Regions from separate parts of the Streptomyces deccanensis genome, predicted to be linked through region 3. Evidence: riboswitches for the same ligand, from Rfam matches in the RefSeq annotation. Region 3 holds a riboswitch; each other region holds the start of a gene.
The links. Region 3 has a riboswitch for cyclic di-AMP ahead of L3078_RS28655 (C40 family peptidase). Riboswitches for the same ligand answer to the same signal wherever they lie in the genome.

Region 1 (5,505 bases), 1.2 Mb from region 3:
CGAGCGGCTTGACCAGCGCCGTGCGCCGGGCGAGGCGGGTGAACTTGCGCGGGTTGCCGATGGACTCCAGGTACATCAGGACGACATCGGTGTCCGGGTCCTCGTACCAGTACTGGAGGACGTCGTTGCCGGAGACGTCCGCGCGGTTGCCGGACGAGACGAACGTGGAGACGCCCGTGACGCCGGTGACCCCTCCCCCGCGCCGGTGCAGCCGGGAGAGCAGGGCGATCCCGATGGCGCCGGACTGGGCGAAGAGACCGATGCGCCCGGAACGCGGAGTCTCGGGGGCGAGCGAGGCGTTGAGCCGTACGTCGGGGGCGGTGTTGATGATGCCGAAGGCGTTCGGCCCGATGATGCGCATGCCGTACGTGCGGGCCTGGCGCACCAGTTCGCGCTGGCGTTCGCGGCCGTCGGGCCCGCTCTCGGCGTATCCGGCGGAGACGACCACGAGGCCCTGCACGCCGTGTTCCCCGCACTCGGCGACGACCTCGGGGACGTGGGCGGCGGGGACGGCGATCACCGCGAGGTCGACGGGTCCCTCGATGTCGGTGACGGACCGGCGCGCGGGCACCCCGTCGAGTTCCTTCTCGTCCTGCCCGAGCGCCTTGTTCACCGCGTACAGCCGCCCGGTGAAGCCCGCGCCCCGGAGGTTGGCGAGCACGCTGCGACCCACTCCGCCCGGTGTGCGCCCGGCTCCGACGACCGCGACCGAGCCCGGGGCGAGCAGCCGCTGGACTGACCGGGCCTCCGCGCGCTGCTCCCGGGCGCGCTGGACGGCGAGGGAGCGGTCGGTCGGTTCGAGGTCGAACTCCAGCCGGACGACGCCGTCCTCGAAGCTGCGCTGCTGCTGGTACCCGGCGTCGGTGAACACCTTGATCATCTTGCTGTTGGCCGGCAGCACCTCGGCGGCGAAGCGTCTGATGCCGCGCTCGCGGGCCACGGCGGCGATGTGTTCGAGCAGTGCGGAGGCGACGCCGCGGCCCTGGTGGGCGTCCTGTACGAGGAAGGCGACCTCGGCCTCGTCGGCGGGGGCGGACGCGGGCATTCCGTCGGCGCCGATGCGGTCGTAGCGTACGGTGGCGATGAACTCGCCGCCGACGGTGGCGGCGAGCCCCACCCGGTCCACGAAGTCGTGGTGCGTGAAGCGGTGGACGTCCTTGGCGGACAGGCGAGGGTACGGCGCGAAGAAGCGGTAGTACTTCGACTCGTCCGAGACCTGCTCGTAGAAGCTGACGAGACGCTCGGCGTCATCAACGGTGATGGGCCTGATGCGTGCGGTGCCGCCGTCGCGCAGCACCACGTCGGCCTCCCAGTGGGCGGGGTACTCGTGCCGGTCCGACGAGGTCTGCATGGGCCCCAGAGTACGGCTCGCGTCCGACAACGGCGCGGGGCAGTCTGGGGAGGCACGACAGAAGAACAACAGAAGTGCGACAGCCGGTTCGTGGTCAGGCCGTGGGCCCGTTCCGGTCGGTCGCCCCATATGGGAAACTGGTCTAGACAACCCGGTCTAGACCTCTCTGCAGCACCCGAGACACCTGAAGGGCAGCATCACATGGCTGAGCGCCGCGTCAACGTCGGCTGGGCCGAGGGCCTCCACGCCCGACCCGCATCCATCTTCGTCCGGGCCACCACGGCCTCCGGTATCCCCGTGACGATCGCCAAGGCCGACGGGAACCCCGTCAACGCGGCCTCCATGCTCGCGGTCCTGGGCCTCGGTGCCCAGGGCGGCGAGGAGATCGTGCTCGCCTCCGACGCCGAAGGCGCGGACGTCGCGCTGGACCGTTTGGCGAAGCTCGTCGCCGAGGGGCTCGAGGAACTCCCCGAGACGGTCTGAGTGACCGGGTAACCGCAGCGGAAAGGCCTGAAAAAGCCGCCCCGCGCACAACCGAAGGGCTCGTCCGATTTATCGGGCGGGCCCTTCTCATTTACATCCGGTTTCCGTTCTGCGGGCAGCAGGAAAAATGCCCCTCGGAATTCTTCCCTCTTTGTATACGGCGCCCGTGTTAATGCCGCAGGCTCGGCATGTTTACGGGGTGTTGCGAAGTCCTCACACGCTCGGGGCGCTCGGTCCCGCCGGGCCCGGGCGGAAAGCGGAGCCGGTGCGCGGCCGTGGCCCGCTCGGTGTGCAGGGACGTGATCGTCCGAGCGCGGTCGCTGTCGCCGCGCGCGACCGCGTCCACGATGCCGCCGTGCTCCGCCCAGGACTCCATGGGGTCGGACGGCGCCTCGACCGCGTACATCCAGGCGATCTTGTGCCGCAGCTGGGCGAGTGTCGAGGTCAGGGCGGGGCTGCCGGAGGCCTGTGCGAGCGTCTCGTGGAACCAGCCGCCCAGGGAGCGCAGATCCTCGCTGTTGCCCCTCCTGGCCCGCTCCTGGCCCAGCCTGACCAGACCCCGCAACACCTTGAGGTGCGCCTCCGTACGGCGCTGTGCGGCGCGGGCGGCGCCCAGGGGCTCCAGCAGCATGCGCATCTCCAGCAGGTCGGCGGCCTCCTGCTCGGTCGGCTCGGCGACGCACGCGCCCGCGTGCCGGCGCGTCACCACGAAGCCCTCGGCCTCCAGCGTGCGCAGCGCCTCGCGCACGGGCACCCGGCTGACGCCGTAGCGGCGGGCGAGCAGTTCCTCGGTGAGCCGGCTGCCGCGCTCGTAGACACCCGCGACGATGTCATCACGGATCGCCGTGCATACCGAGTGCGCCGGAATACGCATGACCGACCTCCGCCTTAATCCCCGTGAAACGTCGATGATTGACGTGTGTTCCAGCGACTCTATTGCAGCGGAGCGGAATTTCCGATGGCGGACCGGAATCCAGGGATATTTTTTGGACAGGAGGTACGTCACAAGTGGTTCGTAGAACGAGGAAAGCCCCGGCTCGGTGAGCCGGGGCCTCCTGGAAGCGTGGGTGCGCGTCAGACGTTCACGCCGTGCGAGCGCAGGTACGCGGCGGGGTCGATGTCCGAGCCGTACTCGGCCGTCGTCCGGGCCTCGAAGTGCAGATGCGCGCCGGTGACGTTGCCGGTGGCGCCGGAGAGGCCTATCTGCTGGCCGGGGGTGACCGTCTGGCCGACGGAGACGCCGATGGACGACAGGTGGCCGTACTGGGTGTACGTGCCGTCGTTCATCTTGATGACGATGTTGTTGCCGTAGGCACCGCCCCAGCCCGCCTCGACGACCGTGCCGGAGCCGACCGCGTGGACGGCCGTGCCGGACGCGGCGTGGAAGTCGACACCGGTGTGGCTGCCGGAGGACCAGACGGCGCCGCCGGCCTTGTAGCCGGTGGAGATGTAGGAGCCGCTGATGGGGGCGACGTAGGCGTTGAGGCGCTCGCGCTCGGCCGCGCGGGCGGCACGGGCCTTGATCTCCTCGCGCTCCTTGGCGGCGGCACGTTCCTGCTCGGCCTTCTCGGCGGCGGCCTTCCTGGCCTCCTCCTGCGCCTTCTTCTTGACGGCGGCAACCTCGGCGGCCTGCTGCTGGGCCACGGCCTGGGCGTCGACCTGGTCGGCGACCGTGTCGCCGAGGGTGATGATCTGGTTCAGGCCGGTCTGCTCGACGGCGGGCTCCTCCGCGGCGAGCGCGGGGCCGGCGAGGGTGCCGAAGACACCGGTGGTGGTGAGAGCGGCTACGCCCACGTTCCTCGTGGTCGTGCGCTGCACACGGCCGGGACGGCGGTGCTTGCCGGGGGCGCGGGTGAACGCCATGAAGTGGCTGATCCTTTCCTTCCTTCTCGCCTACCGGGTTAGCTGACGGGTTCGGAGCAGGAAGGTCTCCTACGGCTACCCCTCGTTTCGCGTCGCTCGCGAAGGGCACCCGATTCACCCCAGGGACTTCGGTGGGTCCCCGGCTCCCCTGGCTCGCGCCATGGGGACTCGGCGATGACTGTCCGGTGCCGCGGGTGCGGCGAACTTCTGACGAACAGCCGGACTGACGCTAAGTGGGCCGTCTTCGAAATAACAAACGGATCACAGGATTTGTTAACTACGCCACAGGTCAGACACACAACCTCCGCCATCAATACGGACAAACATGGGCCCTGGTGACTCTTCCGTCACCAGGGCCCCACTGACACGCGTCCGTACGGTCGTTCCCCTACTCGGCCGGGACGACGGTGACTTCGCCGATTCCGAGGGCCCTGACGGGCTCCTCGATCTGCGCGGCGTCCCCGACGAGGACGGTCACGAGACGGTCCACCGGGAAGGCGCTCACGGCCGCCGCGGTGGCCTCCACGGTGCCGGTGGCGGCGAGTTGGCGGTACAGCGTCGACTGGTAGTCGTCCGGCAGGTACTGCTCGACCTGGTCGGCCAGCGTGCTCGCCACGGCCGCGGCCGTCTCGAACTTGAGCGGGGCGACCCCGACCAGGTTCTGCACGGCGACGTCGCGCTCGGCGTCGGTCAGGCCCTCGGCGGCGAGGGTGCGCAGCACCGTCCACAGATCGTCCAGCGCCGGCCCGGTGTTGGGGGTGTCGACGGAGCCGCTGATGGCGAGCATCGCGACGCCCGAACCGTCGGGCGCGGCCCGCAGCACCTGGCCGAACGCCCGCACGCCGTAGGTGTAGCCCTTCTCCTCGCGCAGGACGCGGTCCAGACGGGAGGTGAGGGTGCCGCCGAGGCAGTAGGTGCCGAGCACCTGGGCCGGCCACACACGGTCGTGCCGGTCGGCGCCCACGCGGCCGATGAGCAACTGGGTCTGCACGGAACCGGGACGGTCCACGATGATCACGCGCCCGGTGTCGTCGGCGGTCACCGACGGCACGGGCCGCGGGGCGGCCGGTGAGCCGGTCCAGGCGCCCAGGGTGTCGCCGAGCAGCGTGTCGAGGTCGACCCCCGTGAGGTCGCCCACGACCACGGCGGTGGCCGTCGCGGGGCGGACGTGGCGCTCGTAGAAGGCGCGTACGGCCGCGGAGTCGATGCCCTCGACGGTCTCCTCGGTGCCCTGGCGGGGCCGTGACATCCGGGAGGTGGCCGGGAACAGCTGCTTGGAGAGCTCCTTGGCGGCCCGGCGGCCCGGGTTGGCGGTCTCGTGCGGGATCTCGTCGAGCCGGTTGGCCACCAGTCGCTCGATCTCGCCGTCGTCGAACGCGGGGGCCCGCAGGGCGTCGGCGAGCAGGCCGAGGGCCTTCTCCAGCCGCGAGACGGGCACTTCGAGGGACAGGCGTACGCCGGGGTGGTCGGCGTGCGAGTCGAGGGTGGCGCCGCACCGCTCCAGCTCGGCGGCGAACTCCTCGGCCGTGTGCTTGTCGGTGCCCTCGGAGAAGGCCCTGGTCATGATGGTGGCGACGCCCTCGATGCCGGCGGGCTCGGCGTCCAGGGGCGCGTCGAGGAGCACTTCGACGGCGACGACCTGCTGGCCGGGGCGGTGGCAGCGCAGCACGGTCATGCCGTTGTCCAGAGTGCCGCGCTCGGGCGCCGGGAACGCCCAGGGCCTGGCCTCGCCGGCCTGGGGCTGCGGGTGGAATTCCATGGTCGCGAGCTCGGTCACTTCGCCGACTCCTCGGTCTCGTCGGTGGTTC
Region 2 (5,505 bases), 2.2 Mb from region 3:
CACGACATCGGCTACGAACTCCTCACCCTTGCCGCCCGCGCCGAGGCCGAGGGCGTCGATCCCGAGGCGGCCCTGAGAGCGGCGTCCCGCGCCTACCGCGACGCGATCCGAGCCGCGGAGGGCCTGGACGAGCGCTGACATGCCGCGCAGCGGGAGAACCCCCGACCTGGTGCGAGGGAGGCCGGGCCGCGACGGTGGTCGGAGCTGGCGCGAGGGAGGCCGGGCCGCGACGGCGGTCGTCGGGCGGCCCGCTACCGTCGACGGGTGACCGACCATCCCTCGTCCCTCAGCAGCCCCGCGCCCTCCCTCTTCACCTGGGAGTTCGCCACCGATCCGTACCCGGCGTACGCCTGGCTCCGGGAGCACGCCCCGGTGCACCGGACGCGGCTGCCCAGTGGGGTGGAGGCCTGGCTGGTCACCCGCTACACCGACGCCAAGCAGGCCCTCGCCGACGCGCGCCTGTCGAAGAACCCCGCGCACCACGACGAGCCCGCCCACGCCAAGGGCAAGACCGGCATCCCCGGTGAGCGCAAGGCCGAGTTGATGACCCATCTGCTCAACATCGATCCGCCGGACCACACGCGGCTGCGCCGTCTCGTCTCGAAGGCGTTCACACCCCGCCGGGTCGCCGAGTTCGCCCCCCGGGTGCAGGAGTTGACCGATCAGCTCATCGACCGCTTCGCGGAGACGGGCGAGGCCGATCTCATCCACGACTTCGCCTTCCCGCTCCCCATCTACGCGATCTGCGACCTCCTCGGCGTCCCCCGCGAGGACCAGGACGACTTCCAGGACTGGGCAGGCATGATGATCCGGCACGGCGGCGGCCCGAGGGGCGGCGTCGCGCGGTCGGTGAAGAAGATGCGCGGTTACCTCGCCGACCTCATCCACAGGAAGCGTGAAGGCCTCACCGAGCACCCCGCCCCCGGCGAGGACCTCATCTCCGGCCTCATCCGTGCCTCCGACCACGGCGAGCACCTCACCGAGAACGAGGCCGCGGCCATGGCGTTCATCCTGCTCTTCGCCGGCTTCGAGACGACCGTCAACCTCATCGGCAACGGCACCTACGCCCTGCTCACCCACCCCGACCAGCGCACCCGCCTCCAGGCCTCCCTGGCAGCGGGGGAGACCGCGCTGCTCGAAACCGGCGTCGAGGAACTCCTGCGCTACGACGGCCCCGTCGAGCTGGCCACCTGGCGGTTCGCGACCCGCCCCCTCACCATCGGCGGACAGGACATCGCCCAGGGCGACCCCGTCCTCGTCGTCCTCGCGGCCGCCGACCGCGACCCCGCCCGCTTCGAGGACCCCGACACCCTCGACCTCTCCCGCCGTGACAACCAGCACCTCGGCTACGGCCACGGCATCCACTACTGCCTCGGCGCCCCCCTCGCCCGCCTCGAAGGCCAGACCGCGCTGGCGACGCTCCTCACCCGCCTCCCCGACCTCCGACTCGCTGCGGAGCCGGCCGACTTGCGATGGCGAGGAGGGCTCATCATGCGCGGATTGCGCACGCTTCCGGTGCAATTCACCCCGCAGGGGCGGTCCGAGAGCATTTCGTGAGGCGGCTCGTGAGCGGTACGTAGTAGTACCCGGGCAGCCCGTAGCACTACCGCATTCCGCGACGGAAAATGACACTCCCTCAAGTCTGTGATCTTCACGTGATCTGCGCTGCATTAACTTGTGACAACTGATCGACTCCGGCTACGTTCACACGTCAGTACGAAGGGGTCACCCCACACCCTTCGTACGGTCACTGCTGTCGTGTGAAAGGCAACCGCATGCTCTCCGGGAACGGTCGTCACCGTCGCCCCCGTCAGGCACCCGCCCTCCTGGTCGCGGCCGGAGTGACCGGCTCGGCCATCGCGATCCCCCTGCTCGGCGCCACCGGCGCGAGCGCGGCCAGCGGAACCACCTGGGACCAGGTGGCGGAGTGCGAGAGCGGTGGCTCCTGGAGCGCGGACACCGGGAACGGACGCTACGGCGGCCTCCAGCTCACCCAGGCGAACTGGGAGAAGTACGGCGGCCTCGACTACGCCGCGACCGCCGACCAGGCCAGCCGTTCGCAGCAGATAGCCGTCGCTGAGAAGGTGCTCGCGGACCAGGGCGTCGGCGTCTGGTCCACCTGCGGCCTGCTCCACAACCTCGGCGGCGACTCCGGTTCCGCCGACGTGGACACGGGCGTCGCGGACGACTCGACGAAGTCGGGCAGTGCATCCGGCTCGTCCAGCTCATCCGATTCATCCGGTTCGTCGGATTCCTCCGCTTCGACCGACGGGGCCGATTCGGCCAAGTCCGGCGACTCGGACGACTCCAGCGCGCCCGGCGGCTCGACCTCCGACGCCTTCGACGGGTCCACCAAGGCCAAGACCGGCTCGGGCGCCGACGCCGACTCGGGCGACACGGGTGGCTCGGGCGACTCGGACGGCTCGACGAGCTCCGAGGCCACGAAGTCACCCAAGTCGGACGATTCGTCGCAGAGTGACGACTCTTCGGCCGACGAGAGCGAAGCCGGCACCGGTCGTCACCGCGGCGCCAGCGCCGACGAGAGCCCCGCCGCGGGCACGGAGGCCGACACGGACGCGGCCGACGACTCCCGCGCCGACTCCACCCCCTCCGGCCGTCACGCCTCCCGTGGCGGCGACGCGGCGCGCGAGGGTGTCGACGGCGCCTACACCGTCCGCGCGGGCGACAGCCTGACGCGGATCGCGAACTCGCTCGACCTGGACGGCGGGTGGCGCAAGCTCTACTCCGAGAACGAGGGCACGGTCGGAACTGACCCGGACCTTATCCTTCCCGGTCAGACCCTCGAAGTCGGTGCCGAAACGGGCGAAAAGTAGCGACAGTTCGGGTCACTGTTCGCCCCTTAATGCCCGTTTTGATCTAGGTGGGAGATGAATCACAGACCCCCTGATCGTCTTTGAAATCCGGGCAATCACGTGTTTACGGTCGTGACCGCTCGCCACAGCGGGCCCCTGCGGTCGGTACGCCGAATCCTGCCAACGGCCGCAAGGAACAGTCGTCGCGTCAAGCGCCGTAGGCAGGAGCGGGGGACCCAAGGTAAGTGCCGGGTCCGGTGGTTGCGGCCCTTCGGGGGCGCACGTCCGGAACCGGCTCGGGGTGAAGCCGCGCGAAGTGGGCCGAGAGGCGCACGAGCGCGGCCGGGCAACTCAACCGGCCCGAACCCGACAGCTCACCTCGCAGGCGTCGGTGAGGGGATCTCTCCATGCTGTTTTCCAGCAAGGGCAAGCACCGTCGTCCGTCCAAGGCCGCCCGCGCCATCGCCGTCGCCGGCGTCACCGGCGCCGCCGCCGTCGCCGCCCCGCTGATGGCCGCCGGCAGCGCCTCCGCCGCCACCGCCTCCGAGTGGGACGCCGTCGCCCAGTGCGAGTCCGGCGGCAACTGGTCCATCAACACCGGCAACGGCTACTACGGCGGTCTGCAGTTCTCGGCCTCCACCTGGGCCGGGTACGGCGGCACGAAGTACGCCTCCACCGCCGACCAGGCCACCAAGGCGCAGCAGATCGAGATCGCCGAGAAGGTCCTCGCGGGCCAGGGCAAGGGTGCCTGGCCGGTCTGCGGCAAGGGCCTGTCCGGTGCCGCGTACAACGGTGCCGCCGCCTCCTCCGGCTCCTCGAACTCCGGCTCCTCGCAGCAGAACACGCAGGAGAGCACCAAGAAGAGCACCGAGGACACCCGCGCCTCCCGCTCCTCCGAGCGCGCCACCGTCGAGACCCCAACCGGCAAGAAGGTCAAGAAGGGCGACGGCGAGTACAAGGTCGTCACCGGCGACACCCTCAGCGCCATCGCCGAGAAGAAGAACGTCAAGGGTGGCTGGGAGAAGCTCTTCGAGCTGAACAAGGACATCATCGACGACGCCGACTTCATCTACCCGGGCCAGCAGCTCCACCTGAGCTGACCCCCTGGCGGAGGCGACGGCCACCGCACGCCTGCCGCCCCCACGGCCGCCCCCACGGCCGGGCAGGCGGGGCGGGTTCGGCTGGGCCGAGAAATTCGGGCCGCTTCCCAGCTGAACCACAGCCCGCTCACATCCGTGTCCTCCATAGTGAAGACCTCGTGAGGGCCGTCCCCCCGTCTCTCGCGAGCTCCCCGCCTCGGTGCGCATTCCCCCGTACGCACCGGGGCGGGGCTTTTTCATGTCCGCCCCCTCCTTCTGTTCACTTTCCGGCCCACCCCCCTTTGTTCCGAGCTGGAACAATAGGTACGGTCTCTCTGTCCACGGGACGGTCGGTCGGCTGCCGACGAGCCCGGGGCGGTTAGGCTCTAGTCGCAAGGCCCGCGGGCCCCGCACTTCCGCGTCACATTCCATGAAGGAGATGCTCGTGCCGTCCATCGACGTCGTCGTAGCCCGGGAAATCCTCGACTCGCGAGGCAACCCCACCGTCGAGGTCGAGGTCGGCCTCGACGACGGCAGCACGGGTCGTGCCGCCGTTCCGTCCGGCGCCTCCACCGGTGCCTTCGAGGCCATCGAGCTTCGTGACGGCGACCCGAACCGCTACCTCGGCAAGGGCGTCGAGAAGGCCGTCCTCGCCGTGATCGAGCAGATCGGCCCGGAGCTCGTCGGTTACGACGCCACCGAGCAGCGCCTCATCGACCAGGCGATGTTCGACCTGGACGCCACCGACAACAAGGGCTCCCTCGGCGCCAACGCCATCCTCGGCGTCTCCCTCGCCGTCGCCCACGCCGCCTCCGAGGCCAGCGACCTCCCGCTCTTCCGTTACCTGGGCGGCCCGAACGCGCACCTGCTGCCCGTTCCGATGATGAACATCCTGAACGGCGGCTCGCACGCCGACTCCAACGTGGACATCCAGGAGTTCATGATCGCCCCCATCGGCGCGGAGTCCTTCTCCGAGGCCCTGCGCTGGGGCGCCGAGGTCTACCACACCCTCAAGAAGGTGCTGAAGACCAAGGGCCTGTCCACCGGCCTCGGCGACGAGGGCGGCTTCGCCCCGAACCTGGAGTCCAACCGCGCCGCCCTCGACCTCATCATCGAGGCCATCAAGGAGGCCGGTTACACCCCCGGCGAGCAGATCGCCCTGGCGCTCGACGTCGCCGCCTCCGAGTTCTACAAGGACGGCGTGTACGTCTTCGAGGGCAAGGAGCGCTCCGCCGCCGAGATGACCGAGTACTACGCCGACCTCGTCGAGGCGTACCCGCTCGTCTCCATCGAGGACCCGCTGTTCGAGGACGACTGGGCCGGCTGGAACACCATCACCACGAAGCTGGGCGACAAGGTCCAGATCGTCGGCGACGACCTCTTCGTCACCAACCCCGAGCGCCTCGCCCGCGGCATCGAGGAGGGCTCCGCCAACGCCCTGCTGGTCAAGGTCAACCAGATCGGTTCGCTGACCGAGACCCTGGACGCCGTCGAGCTGGCCCAGCGCAACGGCTTCAAGTGCATGATGTCCCACCGCTCCGGCGAGACCGAGGACGTCACCATCGCCGACCTCGCCGTCGCCGTGAACTGCGGCCAGATCAAGACCGGCGCCC
Region 3 (5,505 bases):
CGGCCTTCTCCTTCGCGCCGTTGTACTTCTCCGTGGCGACCTCGGCCTCTTGGTACAGCTTCGCCACCTTCGCCTTCACCTGCTCAGGTGTGAGCTGGGGATCGGCGTGCCCGGTGCCGTCGAAACCGGTCGCGGTCGCCGCGCCAGCGAGGGCGATCGTCGCGGCCGTGCGGGCCGTGTGGCCGCCGATCGAGCGCTGTCTGGGCTTGCGGTGCGCTGCCACGTGGAGTCCACGTCCTCTCCGTACGACCGCCGTCCGCAGTACGAACATCGTCTGTCCGTACGGACCGCCTGGGGGGAGCGGTTACGCGTCCGGCGGCGGCCCGCACAGGGGGAGCGGGACGCCGCCGGACCTTTCTCGGCGGTGGTGGCCGACTGCCGCCCCTGGCCCGGGCGGCGGTGGGGAGCCGGTCACCTGAGGGAGGACGCTAAACCTGGCTGTGATGGCTCGGTAACGCGTTGTACGGAAGTGGCGCGCACCGATAACGAGGTGACCGTATGTGACCGAGATCCTGGCCTGGAGCCGCCGACTTCACGCTGTGCGATGACCGATGCGGCGATTTCGGACCGGGTGGGGGAGGGACGGTGCTATGGAGCGCATATATGCAAGATCATCGAGGGGTGACGCTCGCTGGTCCCCGCAGCGTTCACCCCCGCCGCCCCCCGCCCCCGCCCCCGGTGCCGGACCGGCTTCGGACCCCTCATTAGGCTCCGCGCATGGACGTTCTCATCCACATCGTCGTCGGCCTGCACATCATCGGCATCGCCTCCCTCCTGGGCGGTTTCCTCACCCAGCTGAAGGCCATGGGGCAGGGCGCGGCCCGTTTCGTCCCCGCCATGCTGCACGGCGCGCTCACCATGCTCGTCACCGGCGTCCTCCTCGTCGGCCTCAACCAGGCCGACGACCAGCCCGTCAACAACATCAAGATCGGCATCAAGCTCGCCCTGCTGATCGTGATCCTCGGCCTGGTCTACGTGAAGCGCGACGAGGAGACGGTGGAGAAGCCGCTCTTCGCCCTGGTCGGCGCGCTGACCACCGTGAACGTCTTCATCGCGGTGCTCTGGACCTGAGGCGAGCCCCTGCGCCGAGCCCGTCGGACGGGCCCGGCCGGGTGTCACGCCGGTCGTACCACGCTGTGGATCGAGGACTCGCCGTCGTAGAAGACCGACTCCTCGCGGACGTACGTGCCCGGCTTGGGGGCGTGGATCATCATGCCGTTGCCGATGTAGAGGCCGACGTGGCCGATGTTGTCGTAGAAGAAGACGAGGTCACCCGGCTTGGCGTCGGCGAGGGGGACGGTGGTGCCCGCCTCGACCTGGTCGTAGGTGGTGCGCGGCAGGTCGACGCCCGCGGCCTTCCAGGCGGCCTGGGTGAGGCCGGAGCAGTCGTAGGAGCCGGGTCCGGTGGCGCCCCAGACGTACGGCTTGCCGATCTGCGCCCGGGCGAAGGCCAGGGCCTTGGTGGCCTTCGCCGCGTAGGTGGAGTCCTCGACCGGGGCGGTGGTCCCGGTGGTGCCCGGCGACGTCTCCGTGCCGCCGGCGGTCCCTGCCTGGGGCTCCTGGGTCTCCTGGGCGGCCGGGGTCTCCTGGCTCGCCTGCGCCGCCTGCTGTCGCGCGAGCTCCTCCGCCTTGCGGTCGGCCTCCTCCTGCTCGCGCTGTTCGATCGCGGCGAGCCGGGCCTTCTCCTGGGCTGTGAGGGTGGAGAGCAGTTCGCGGGCCTCGGCGAGCTTCGCCTGGACCTTGGCCTTGCTGGTCTTGAGGGCGTTCTGTGACTCGGTGAGCTTCTCGAGGCTGTCGCTCGCCTCCCGGCGCTGCTCCGCCGCGTCGGCCTGCTCGGTGACGTACGCGTCGACGGCAACCTTCTGACGGTCCGTCAACCGGTCCATCAGCTGGTTCTGGTCGAAGTAGTCCTGCGGGTTGTCCGCCAGGAGCAGCGAGGCCTGGTCGGGAGTGGCCGCGCCGGTGCGGTACTGGGCCGCCGCGAACGAACCCAGCTCCTCCCGCGCCTCGTTGAGCTTCTCCGTGCGCTTGGCGACGTCGTCGAGGAGGGTGTCGACCTTCTTCTTCTGCTTGGTCGTCCGCTCCTTGGCCGCGTTGTAGTTCTCGGTCGCCGACCCGGCCTGGCGGTAGAGGTCGTCGACCTTCTTCTCGACCTCCTCCAGGCTCGGCCTGTCGTCGGCGGAGGGCGCGGCGGTGGCCGTCTGGGAGAGCAGGGCCACGGAGGTCAGGGCGGCCGTGGCGAGAGCGGGGGTGCGTATGCCCGCGCGCGTCCGGCCGGTCGGACGCGGCTTGCGGTGCGGCGCCATGGTGCGGCGTCTCCTTCCGTTGTCCGCCTACCGAGTTAGCTGTCGGGTTCGGGCGCAAGCTTCGGAAGGTTTGCCCTACGACCCTTGCCGCGAGCGGCGGTCGGGTCGATTCACCCCAGAGGTCGGTGGGTCCCCGGCTCCGGCGCCGGGAGAGGCGTACCGGACTCGGCGGAGGCCGTGCGGCCCGGCGACGTTCGCCGGTTGTGTCGTACGGCCTAAAGAAGAAGCTAGCCAACTCGTGTGGCCCGTGTGAAGGTTGATGTTCGATATGCCCGATACGTTTTCGTGACCTTAGCCTCTTCCACGCGACAGGCGGTACGCTCGATCGCTCACCGTCGTGAGGTGGACGCGGTGAGTGGTGGGTGTGGACTTCCCGGGGCGGCCTCTCGCTGTCAGTGGGGGCGCCTAGACTCGGAGAGCGATGAGCAGCCTCTTTGACGACAGCTTCCTGGCGGACCTCCAGGCCCCCCGCGGCCACGTGGAGGAGCCCCCGCCGCCGCCCGAGGACGATCACGTACCGGAGTCGCTTCCGGACGATCTGTTCGGCGGGAAGTTCGACGTGCCACCGGACCGGGACGAGTACTACAGAGGCGGCGCCCCCCGCCCGGCCATCGACGCGGCGGCCCTCCTGGACGGGCTGAACGAGAACCAGCGCGCGGCCGTGGTGCACGCCGGATCCCCCCTGCTCATCGTCGCCGGCGCCGGCTCCGGCAAGACCCGGGTGCTCACCCACCGCATCGCCCACCTGCTCGGCGAGCGGCACGTCCACCCGGGCCAGATCCTCGCGATCACCTTCACCAACAAGGCCGCCGGTGAGATGAAGGAGCGCGTCGAGCAGCTCGTCGGCCCGCGCGCCAACGCGATGTGGGTCATGACCTTCCACAGCGCGTGCGTCCGGATCCTGCGGCGCGAGTCGAAGAAGCTCGGCTTCACGTCCTCCTTCTCGATCTACGACGCCGCCGACAGCAAGCGGCTGATGGCGCTCGTCTGCCGTGATCTGGACCTCGACCCGAAGCGCTTCCCGCCCAAGTCCTTCAGCGCCAAGATCTCGAACCTGAAGAACGAGCTGATCGACGAGGAGGACTTCGCCGCCCAGGCCGCCGACGGCTTCGAGAAGACCCTCGCCCAGGCCTACGCGCTCTACCAGTCCCGCCTCCGCGAGGCGAACGCACTGGACTTCGACGACCTGATCATGACGACGGTCAATCTGCTGCGCGCCTTCCCGGACGTCGCCGAGCACTACCGCCGTCGCTTCCGCCATGTCCTCGTCGATGAGTACCAGGACACCAACCACGCCCAGTACGCCCTGGTCAGAGAGCTGGTCGGCACCTCCGAGCACCCGGTCGACGTCCCGCCCAACGAGTGGGACGTCCCCCCGGCCGAGCTCTGCGTCGTGGGTGACGCGGACCAGTCGATCTACGCCTTCCGCGGAGCGACCATCCGCAACATCCTCCAGTTCGAGGAGGACTACCCGAACGCGACCACGATCCTGCTGGAGCAGAACTACCGCTCCACGCAGACCATCCTGAGCGCGGCCAACGCGGTCATCGAGCGCAACGAGTCCCGCCGCCCGAAGAACCTGTGGACCAACGCCGGCGCGGGCGCCCAGATCACCGGCTATGTCGCCGACACCGAGCACGACGAGGCCCAGTTCGTCGCCGACGAGATAGACCGCCTGACGGACGCGGGCGACGCGAAGGCCGGCGACGTCGCCGTCTTCTACCGGACGAACGCCCAGTCCCGAGTCTTCGAAGAGGTGTTCATCCGCGTCGGCCTGCCCTACAAGGTCGTCGGCGGCGTCCGCTTCTACGAGCGCAAGGAGGTCAGGGACGTCCTCGCGTATCTGCGGGTCCTGGCCAACCCGGAGGACTCCGTCCCGCTGCGCCGCATCCTCAACGTGCCCAAGCGCGGCATCGGCGACCGCGCCGAGGCGATGATCGACGCCCTGTCCCAGCGCGAGAAGATCAGCTTCCCGCAGGCGCTGAAGCGGGTGGACGAGGCGTACGGCATGGCGGCCCGGTCGACCAACGCGGTCAAGCGGTTCAACACGCTGATGGAGGACCTGCGAACCGTCGTCGAGTCCGGCGCCGGACCGGCCACCGTCCTGGAAGCCGTCCTCGAACGCACCGGCTATCTGGCCGAGTTGCAGGCCTCCACCGACCCCCAGGACGAGACGCGCATCGAAAACCTCCAGGAACTCGCCGCGGTCGCCCTGGAGTTCGAGCAGGAGGCCGGGGCCGGAGAGGGCGAGGCCGAGGCGGCGGGTACGACCTCCGCCGGGCTCTCCGACTTCCTGGAGCGGGTGGCGCTGGTCGCCGACTCCGACCAGATCCCCGACGAGGAGGAGGACGGCTCGGGCGTGATCACGCTCATGACCCTCCACACCGCGAAGGGCCTGGAGTTCCCGGTGGTCTTCCTCACCGGCATGGAGGACGGCGTCTTCCCGCACATGCGCGCCCTCGGCCAGACCAAGGAGCTGGAGGAGGAGCGCCGCCTCGCGTACGTCGGCATCACCCGCGCACGCGAACGGCTCTACCTCACTCGTTCGACGCTGCGCAGCGCCTGGGGGCAGCCCTCGTACAACCCGCCGTCCCGATTCCTGGAGGAGATCCCGGCCTCCCATCTGCAGTGGAAGCGCACAGGCGCCTCCGCGCCGGTGTCCTCGGGGCCGGCGGCCGGCATCGCGGCGTCGCTGTCGTCCTCCCGCTCCCGTTCCTCGGCCCGCGGCGCGTCCGGCTTCGCGACCCGCCGCGGCGACGAGAAGCCGGTGGTCTCCCTCGCCGTGGGCGACCGTGTCACCCACGACCAGTTCGGCCTCGGCACGGTCGTCGGCGTCGGGGGCTCCGGAGCGAACGCGGAGGCGACGATCGACTTCGGCGACACCAAGCCGAAGCGCCTGCTGCTGCGGTACGCGCCGGTGGAGAAGCTGTAGCGGTCGGCCTCGCGCCGCGCACACGACGCGGGCCCCTGCTCGGCAGGGGCCCGGTTCTCGTGTCTGGATGTTGCGCTCGCCCGCCAGGGGCGCCCGCGAGAGGTGACTGTTACGTCGGGTCCAGTCCGTGGCTGCGCAGCCACGGGAGCGGGTCGATGGCGGAGCCGCCCGCCGGGTGGACCTCGAAGTGCAGGTGCGGGCCGGTCGAGTTGCCCGAGTTGCCCGAGTAGGCGATGGTGTCGCCGGCCTTGACCGTCGTACCCGAGG
Region 4 (5,505 bases), 2.5 Mb from region 3:
TGACGCACCCGGCGGCCGTCCACGGTCGGCAGACCCCCCACATCGCGGAAATTGCGCACCCCGGTCAGCTCGGGCTCGGTCGACGGGATCTGCTGCGTCACTGGGGCTCCCTCCCATCCGCCCGTCCGCGCCGAGCGCCGACGGGCACGCACTCGACATCGAGGCGCGCCCTCGACGATACGACATGGGTGCGTACGCCAATGAGTTGTCCACAGCCGGGTACGGGAGCCCGGAGCGGTTGTCCACAGGCCGCTCGGCGGACGCGGCGCGGTTGTCCACAGGCGCCGTCGAGCGCCCGCGGCGACCTGCGATGATGTTGAAGCCCGATTGCACCTGTTCGAATCTGTGGGGGCTTGATGTTGGAAATCGGCGCAGACGGCCGGACCTGGCTTCTCACCGGGACCAGGAGCAGCTATGCCCTGCGGCTCACCGAGAACGACGAGCTGCTGCACCTGCACTGGGGTCCCCGGATCGCCCTCGCGGACGCCGAGGAGCTGGCAGCACGGCTGCAGTTGCCGTACTGGCCGTTCGAGGCCCCGGTCGACGGACACGAGGAGTACCCCGTCGAGGGCGGACCCCGCTTCACCCGCCCGGCCCTGTCCGTGCGCACGGACGAGCGGCGCGGCACCGAGTGGACCTTCCAGGCGTACGAGGCCGACGGCGACGAGCTGCGGCTGCGGTTCACCGACGACGGACTCGGGATCACCCTGCACTACCGGATGCGCGACGACGTGGTCGAGCGCTGGGTGACCCTCGCCAACGAGGGGCCCGCGGTGGAGCTGCTGCGGGCCGACTCGGCGACCTGGACGCTGCCGCGCGCGGAGGAGACCTGGCGCCTCTCCCAGCTGCACGGGCGATGGGCGGCCGAGTCCCGGCTCGTGCGCGCCGACCTCACCTACGGCGAGAAGGTCATCGGCAGCCGCCGCGGCCACACCGGGCACCAGCACCTGCCCTGGGTCGCCCTCGACACCGACGCCACAGAGGAGCGCGGCGAGGTCTACGGCTGCGCCCTGGGCTGGTCGGGTTCCTGGCGGATCGCGGTGGCCCAACTCCCGGACGCGCGCGTGCAGATCACCGGCGGCGCCGGATACGACGAGTCCGGACTGCTGCGGCTGGAGACGGGCGGGACCTTCACCACACCCGTCTTCGCCGGCCTGTGGAGCGACGGCGGCTTCGGCGGGGCGAGCCGCGCCTGGCACGCCTACCAGCGGACGTACGTCATCCCGGACGCGGACCAGGACCGGCCGGTCCTCTTCAACTCCTGGGAGGCCACCGAGTTCGACATCTCCGAGGAACAGCAGGAGGCCCTGGCGCGCCGGGCGGCCGCCATCGGGGTCGAGCTGTTCGTGGTGGACGACGGCTGGTTCGGGGCGCGCACCAGCGACCGGGCCGGCCTCGGCGACTGGACGCCCAATCCCGACCGCTTCCCGAAGGGGCTGCGTCCGCTCGCCGAGCGTGTGCACTCCCTCGGGATGCAGTTCGGCATCTGGGTCGAGCCGGAAATGGTCAATCCGGACAGTGAGCTGTATCGGGCGCATCCCGAATGGGCGCAGTTCCAACCGGGCCGAAAGCGGACGGAACTGCGCAATCAGCTCGTCCTCAATCTCGCCCGGGAAGACGTCCAGGAATACCTCTGGGAACGGCTCGACACGCTCCTGTCCAGCGCGCCGATCGACTATGTGAAGTGGGACTTCAACCGCTGCTTCACCGACGCGGGCTGGCCCGGTGAGCCCTATCCGCAGAAGCTGTGGGTCGAGCACGTGCACGCCTTCTACGCCCTGCTGGACCGGCTGCGGGCCGCGCACCCGGGGGTCGCGTTCGAGTCGTGCTCGGGCGGCGGCGGCCGGATCGACCTCGGGGTCATGGCGCGGACGGACCAGGTGTGGACCTCCGACAACACCGACCCGCTCGACCGGCTCGCCATCCAGCACGGCTTCAGTCAGATCCATCCGGCCCGGGCCATGGCCGCGTGGGTCACCGACAGCCCGAACAACCAGCTGAACGGGCGGGTCAGCTCGCTGCGGTTCCGGTTCGTCAGCGCCATGGCGGGCGTGCTCGGCGTGGGCGGCGACCTCACCGAGTGGAGCGAGGAGGAGCTGGCCGAGGCCCGGGAGTGGGTGGAGCTGTACAAGGGGATCCGGCCGGTCGTGCAGCGCGGCGACCTGTACCGGCTGCGGCCGCCGACGGGCGGGCTGAGCGCCGTGCAGTACGTGCACGGTGACGAGGTCGTCGTCCTCGCCTGGCTCCAGGCCCAGCACTACGGCGAGCCGCTCGCCCCGCTGCGACTGCGCGGGCTGGACCCGACGGCGACGTACGAGTGCCGCGAAACGGGCGAGACGCACCGAGGTGCCGTGCTGGTGCATCACGGACTGCGGACCGGTCTGCGCGGCGACTTCGATGCGACGGTTGTCCGTCTCCGTCGGACTTGAGCCTTCTGTCTGAAATGTAGCTGTAAATCCAACAAGCCCTGGAATAAAGCCTACTGGGCCGTAGGTGCGTGAGCAGCGTCATATTCGTGACGTTCCGTTGCCGTCATGTCCACGTAATTCGCGCAGATTTCCAGGGAGGTTGGAATGCACCCTAGACCGGTCTATTACGGAGCGTGATGGTGAATTGATGTAAGGATCAGTGCGGAAGACGCACAGGAAGTCCCAAAGGTTGTCCCTGTGGGCACAAGTCGCTTACGTTCGGCGTCAATCCGGACGGACGCCCAATCCTGCCGCCGACCGGAGCCGCGTACCGACCCGATCCACGGCAGGAGCGGGGGACCCACAGGAATCACCGCCTGTTCCGGTCTCCGGAACGGCTAGGGGTAAAGCCGTGCGCAAGCACGGCCGGACATCTCCAGTCCGCACCCGACAGCTCACCTCGCAGGCGCCGGAGAGGAATTCGTCATGCCCGCGAAGGGTAAGCACCGCCGTCCGAAGTCCCAGCGCTTCACCCGCTCGATCGCCGCCGCCGGCACCGGTGGCGCGGCGCTCGCGCTGCCGCTGATCGGAGCCGCCGGCGCCCACGCCGCGACCCCGAGCGCCACCGTCTCCGGTGTCTCCGAGAAGCCGACCACGATCGCCGCCGAGAAGTCCGCGGCCGAGGCGAGCGCACGGATCGAGCAGGCCGAGAAGGCCGCGCAGGCGGAGAAGACCGCCACCAAGAAGGCGGCGGCCAAGACCTACTCGGTGAAGGTCGGCGACTACCTCGCGAAGATCGCGGACGAGCAGGACGTCGAGGGCGGCTGGAAGAAGCTGTACTCGGACAACCGGGAGGCGATCGGCTCCGACCCCTCGCTCATCCACCCGGGGCTGAAGCTGTCGATCGGTGAGCGGGCCGCGTCGAGCGAGACGTCGCGCTCCTCGTCCAAGCCGCAGCTGTCGCAGTCCTCGAAGCCCGCCGAGTCGCCCGCGTCGTCCCAGACGTCGAAGCCCTCCGCTCCCGCGAAGCAGGAGTCGAAGGACACCAAGGCGTCGACCTCGACGGCGAGCGGCCAGTCCTCGTCGTCCAACGCCTCGGGCTTCAGCAGGCCGATCCTGAGCGGGACCGTCGGTACCGCGTACAAGACCGCCGGCAGCATGTGGTCCAGCGGCTACCACACGGGCGTCGACTTCGTGGCCCCGACCGGGACCAGCCTCAAGGCCGTGGGCGCGGGCACCGTCGTCTCCGCCGGCTGGGGCGGCGCGTACGGCAACCAGGTCGTCATCAAGCTCGCCGACGGCTACTACGCCCAGTACGCCCACCTGTCCTCGATCTCCGTCTCCGCGGGTCAGTCCGTGAGCGGCGGCCAGCAGATCGGCCTCTCGGGCGCGACCGGCAACGTCACCGGCCCGCACCTCCACTTCGAGATCCGCACCAGCCCCAACTACGGCGCGGACATCGACCCGCTGGCCTACCTCCGCTCGAAGGGCGTCGGCGTCTGACGACACCGGCCCCCGAGCGTCTGACATCACCTCCACCGGCGTCTGACGTCACCGTCCCCAAGCGGCTGACGCCACCTCCACCCGGCGCCCGCATGCCGAAGGCCGGTCCCTGTGATCAGGGGCCGGTCTTCGGCGTTTCATGATCGCCGTGTTGCGGTCGTGTGGCATGGCCGATCGAACCCTCGACAGTGCCGCGAGGGGCGGGGACAGTGATCCGCGTAAGCGCTTTCTGCCTCTGTGAAGGAGTGTCGGTGCGCACTGCCCGACGTCGGAGAACCGTCTTCCTGACCGCCGCCGCCCTGTTCGCCGGTCTCTTCTCCGCCCCCGGCGGCCATGCCGCGGAGAAACCTCGCCGGGTCGTGGAGAACCTGGACCGGGGCCTGGTCGCCGTACCGTTCGACGGCGGGACCTTCCTCAGCTGGCGGCTGCTCGGCACGGAGTACGCGCGCCGCGGCGACGCGATCGGCTTCAACGTCTACAAGGGCGGCAAGCGGCTGAACCGGGCGCCGATCACCCGCTCGACGACCTACCGGGACACCAGCCCGGGCACGGGCGCGTACAGCGTGCGGGCCGTCGTCGACGGGCGGGAGGGAAAGCCGAGTTCGGCGCTGCCGCTCGATCAGGGGTACGCCGAGATCCCGCTCGCCGCGGCGGAGGGCTACACCGTGCAGCACGCCTGGCCCGGCGACCTCGACGGGGACGGGCGGTACGAGCTGGTGGTGAGCCGGCTCTCGCAGACCAGGGACCGGCCCGACCTGCTGGAGGCGTACACGCTGACCGGCGAGCGGCTGTGGCGTGTCGACCTCGGACCCGGCTCGTACACCCAGGTCGGCGGGAACGGCGCCAACGACCCGGCACCGGCCGCGATCAGCGGATCCACGCCGATCGGCGGGTACCGCAACGACGACAACGTGACCGTGTTCGACCTGGACGGCGACGGCCGGGCCGAGGTGCTGGCGCACACGGCCGCCGGCACGACCTTCGCGGACGGCACGCGGGTCACCGCCGACTCGCCCGCCCGGCAGTTCGTCTCCGTCGTCGACGGCGCGACCGGCACCGAGCGCGACCGGCAGCCCGTGCCCGACGACTTCGCCGCCGACGGCCCGTCCGGCGGCCACTTCGGCATCGCCTACCTCGACGGGGTCCACCCGAGCCTCGTCACCAAGCTCGTCACCCGCGTCGGCGCCCGGCGCGGCGCCTTCCGCGTCCTCTTCCAGACCTGGGACTTCGACGGCACGGACCTGACCCGCCGTTGGAAGTACGTGGTGCCCGCCGACAGCGGCGCGACCGGCTTCCACCAGATCCGCACCGTCGACGTCGACCGCGACGGCAAGGACGAGATCGCCGACGGCAACTACGTGGTGAACGGCGACGGCACCCTCCGGTACGTCGTCGACGGCGCCGGACACGGTGACCGCTTCCACATCGCCGACCTCGACCCCGGCCGCCCCGGCCTGGAGGGATTCGCCATCCAGCAGGCGGAGCTCGGCGTCGTACCGAAATTCCCCTGGTACTACTACGACGCCGACACCGGCGAGCGCCTGGTGACCGGGCAGCACCCGGCCGACTGGGAGAACGACACCGAGATCGACGT

Region 1: it holds a riboswitch for cyclic di-AMP, as region 3 does, so the genes downstream of both, L3078_RS33615 (M23 family metallopeptidase) here and L3078_RS28655 (C40 family peptidase) in region 3, are expected to answer to the same signal.
Region 2: it holds a riboswitch for cyclic di-AMP, as region 3 does, so the genes downstream of both, L3078_RS18810 (transglycosylase family protein) here and L3078_RS28655 (C40 family peptidase) in region 3, are expected to answer to the same signal.
Region 4: it holds a riboswitch for cyclic di-AMP, as region 3 does, so the genes downstream of both, L3078_RS39080 (M23 family metallopeptidase) here and L3078_RS28655 (C40 family peptidase) in region 3, are expected to answer to the same signal.

What each region holds. Positions count from the first base shown of each region.
Region 1 covers NZ_CP092431.1:7,600,055-7,605,559, reverse strand. Annotated here, with positions in the region: gene L3078_RS33630 (bifunctional acetate--CoA ligase family protein/GNAT family N-acetyltransferase) at 1-1,351, opposite strand, end outside; gene L3078_RS33625 (HPr family phosphocarrier protein) at 1,553-1,834, shown strand; gene L3078_RS33620 (GntR family transcriptional regulator) at 2,004-2,708, opposite strand; gene L3078_RS33615 (M23 family metallopeptidase) at 2,909-3,697, opposite strand; cyclic di-AMP (ydaO/yuaA leader) riboswitch at 3,711-3,881, opposite strand; gene L3078_RS33610 (M16 family metallopeptidase) at 4,086-5,474, opposite strand; gene L3078_RS33605 (M16 family metallopeptidase) at 5,471-5,505, opposite strand, start outside.
Region 2 covers NZ_CP092431.1:4,233,268-4,238,772, reverse strand. Annotated here, with positions in the region: gene L3078_RS18825 (nucleoside triphosphate pyrophosphohydrolase) at 1-138, shown strand, start outside; gene L3078_RS18820 (cytochrome P450 family protein) at 265-1,557, shown strand; gene L3078_RS18815 (LysM peptidoglycan-binding domain-containing protein) at 1,776-2,834, shown strand; cyclic di-AMP (ydaO/yuaA leader) riboswitch at 3,017-3,216, shown strand; gene L3078_RS18810 (transglycosylase family protein) at 3,221-3,913, shown strand; gene eno (phosphopyruvate hydratase) at 4,338-5,505, shown strand, end outside.
Region 3 covers NZ_CP092431.1:6,409,798-6,415,302, forward strand. Annotated here, with positions in the region: gene L3078_RS28645 (C40 family peptidase) at 1-223, opposite strand, end outside; gene L3078_RS28650 (hypothetical protein) at 718-1,071, shown strand; gene L3078_RS28655 (C40 family peptidase) at 1,116-2,306, opposite strand; cyclic di-AMP (ydaO/yuaA leader) riboswitch at 2,316-2,473, opposite strand; gene pcrA (DNA helicase PcrA) at 2,728-5,238, shown strand; gene L3078_RS28665 (M23 family metallopeptidase) at 5,348-5,505, opposite strand, start outside.
Region 4 covers NZ_CP092431.1:8,876,138-8,881,642, forward strand. Annotated here, with positions in the region: gene L3078_RS39070 (tyrosine-protein phosphatase) at 1-101, opposite strand, end outside; gene L3078_RS39075 (alpha-galactosidase) at 357-2,429, shown strand; cyclic di-AMP (ydaO/yuaA leader) riboswitch at 2,732-2,890, shown strand; gene L3078_RS39080 (M23 family metallopeptidase) at 2,895-3,911, shown strand; gene L3078_RS39085 (rhamnogalacturonan lyase family protein) at 4,163-5,505, shown strand, end outside.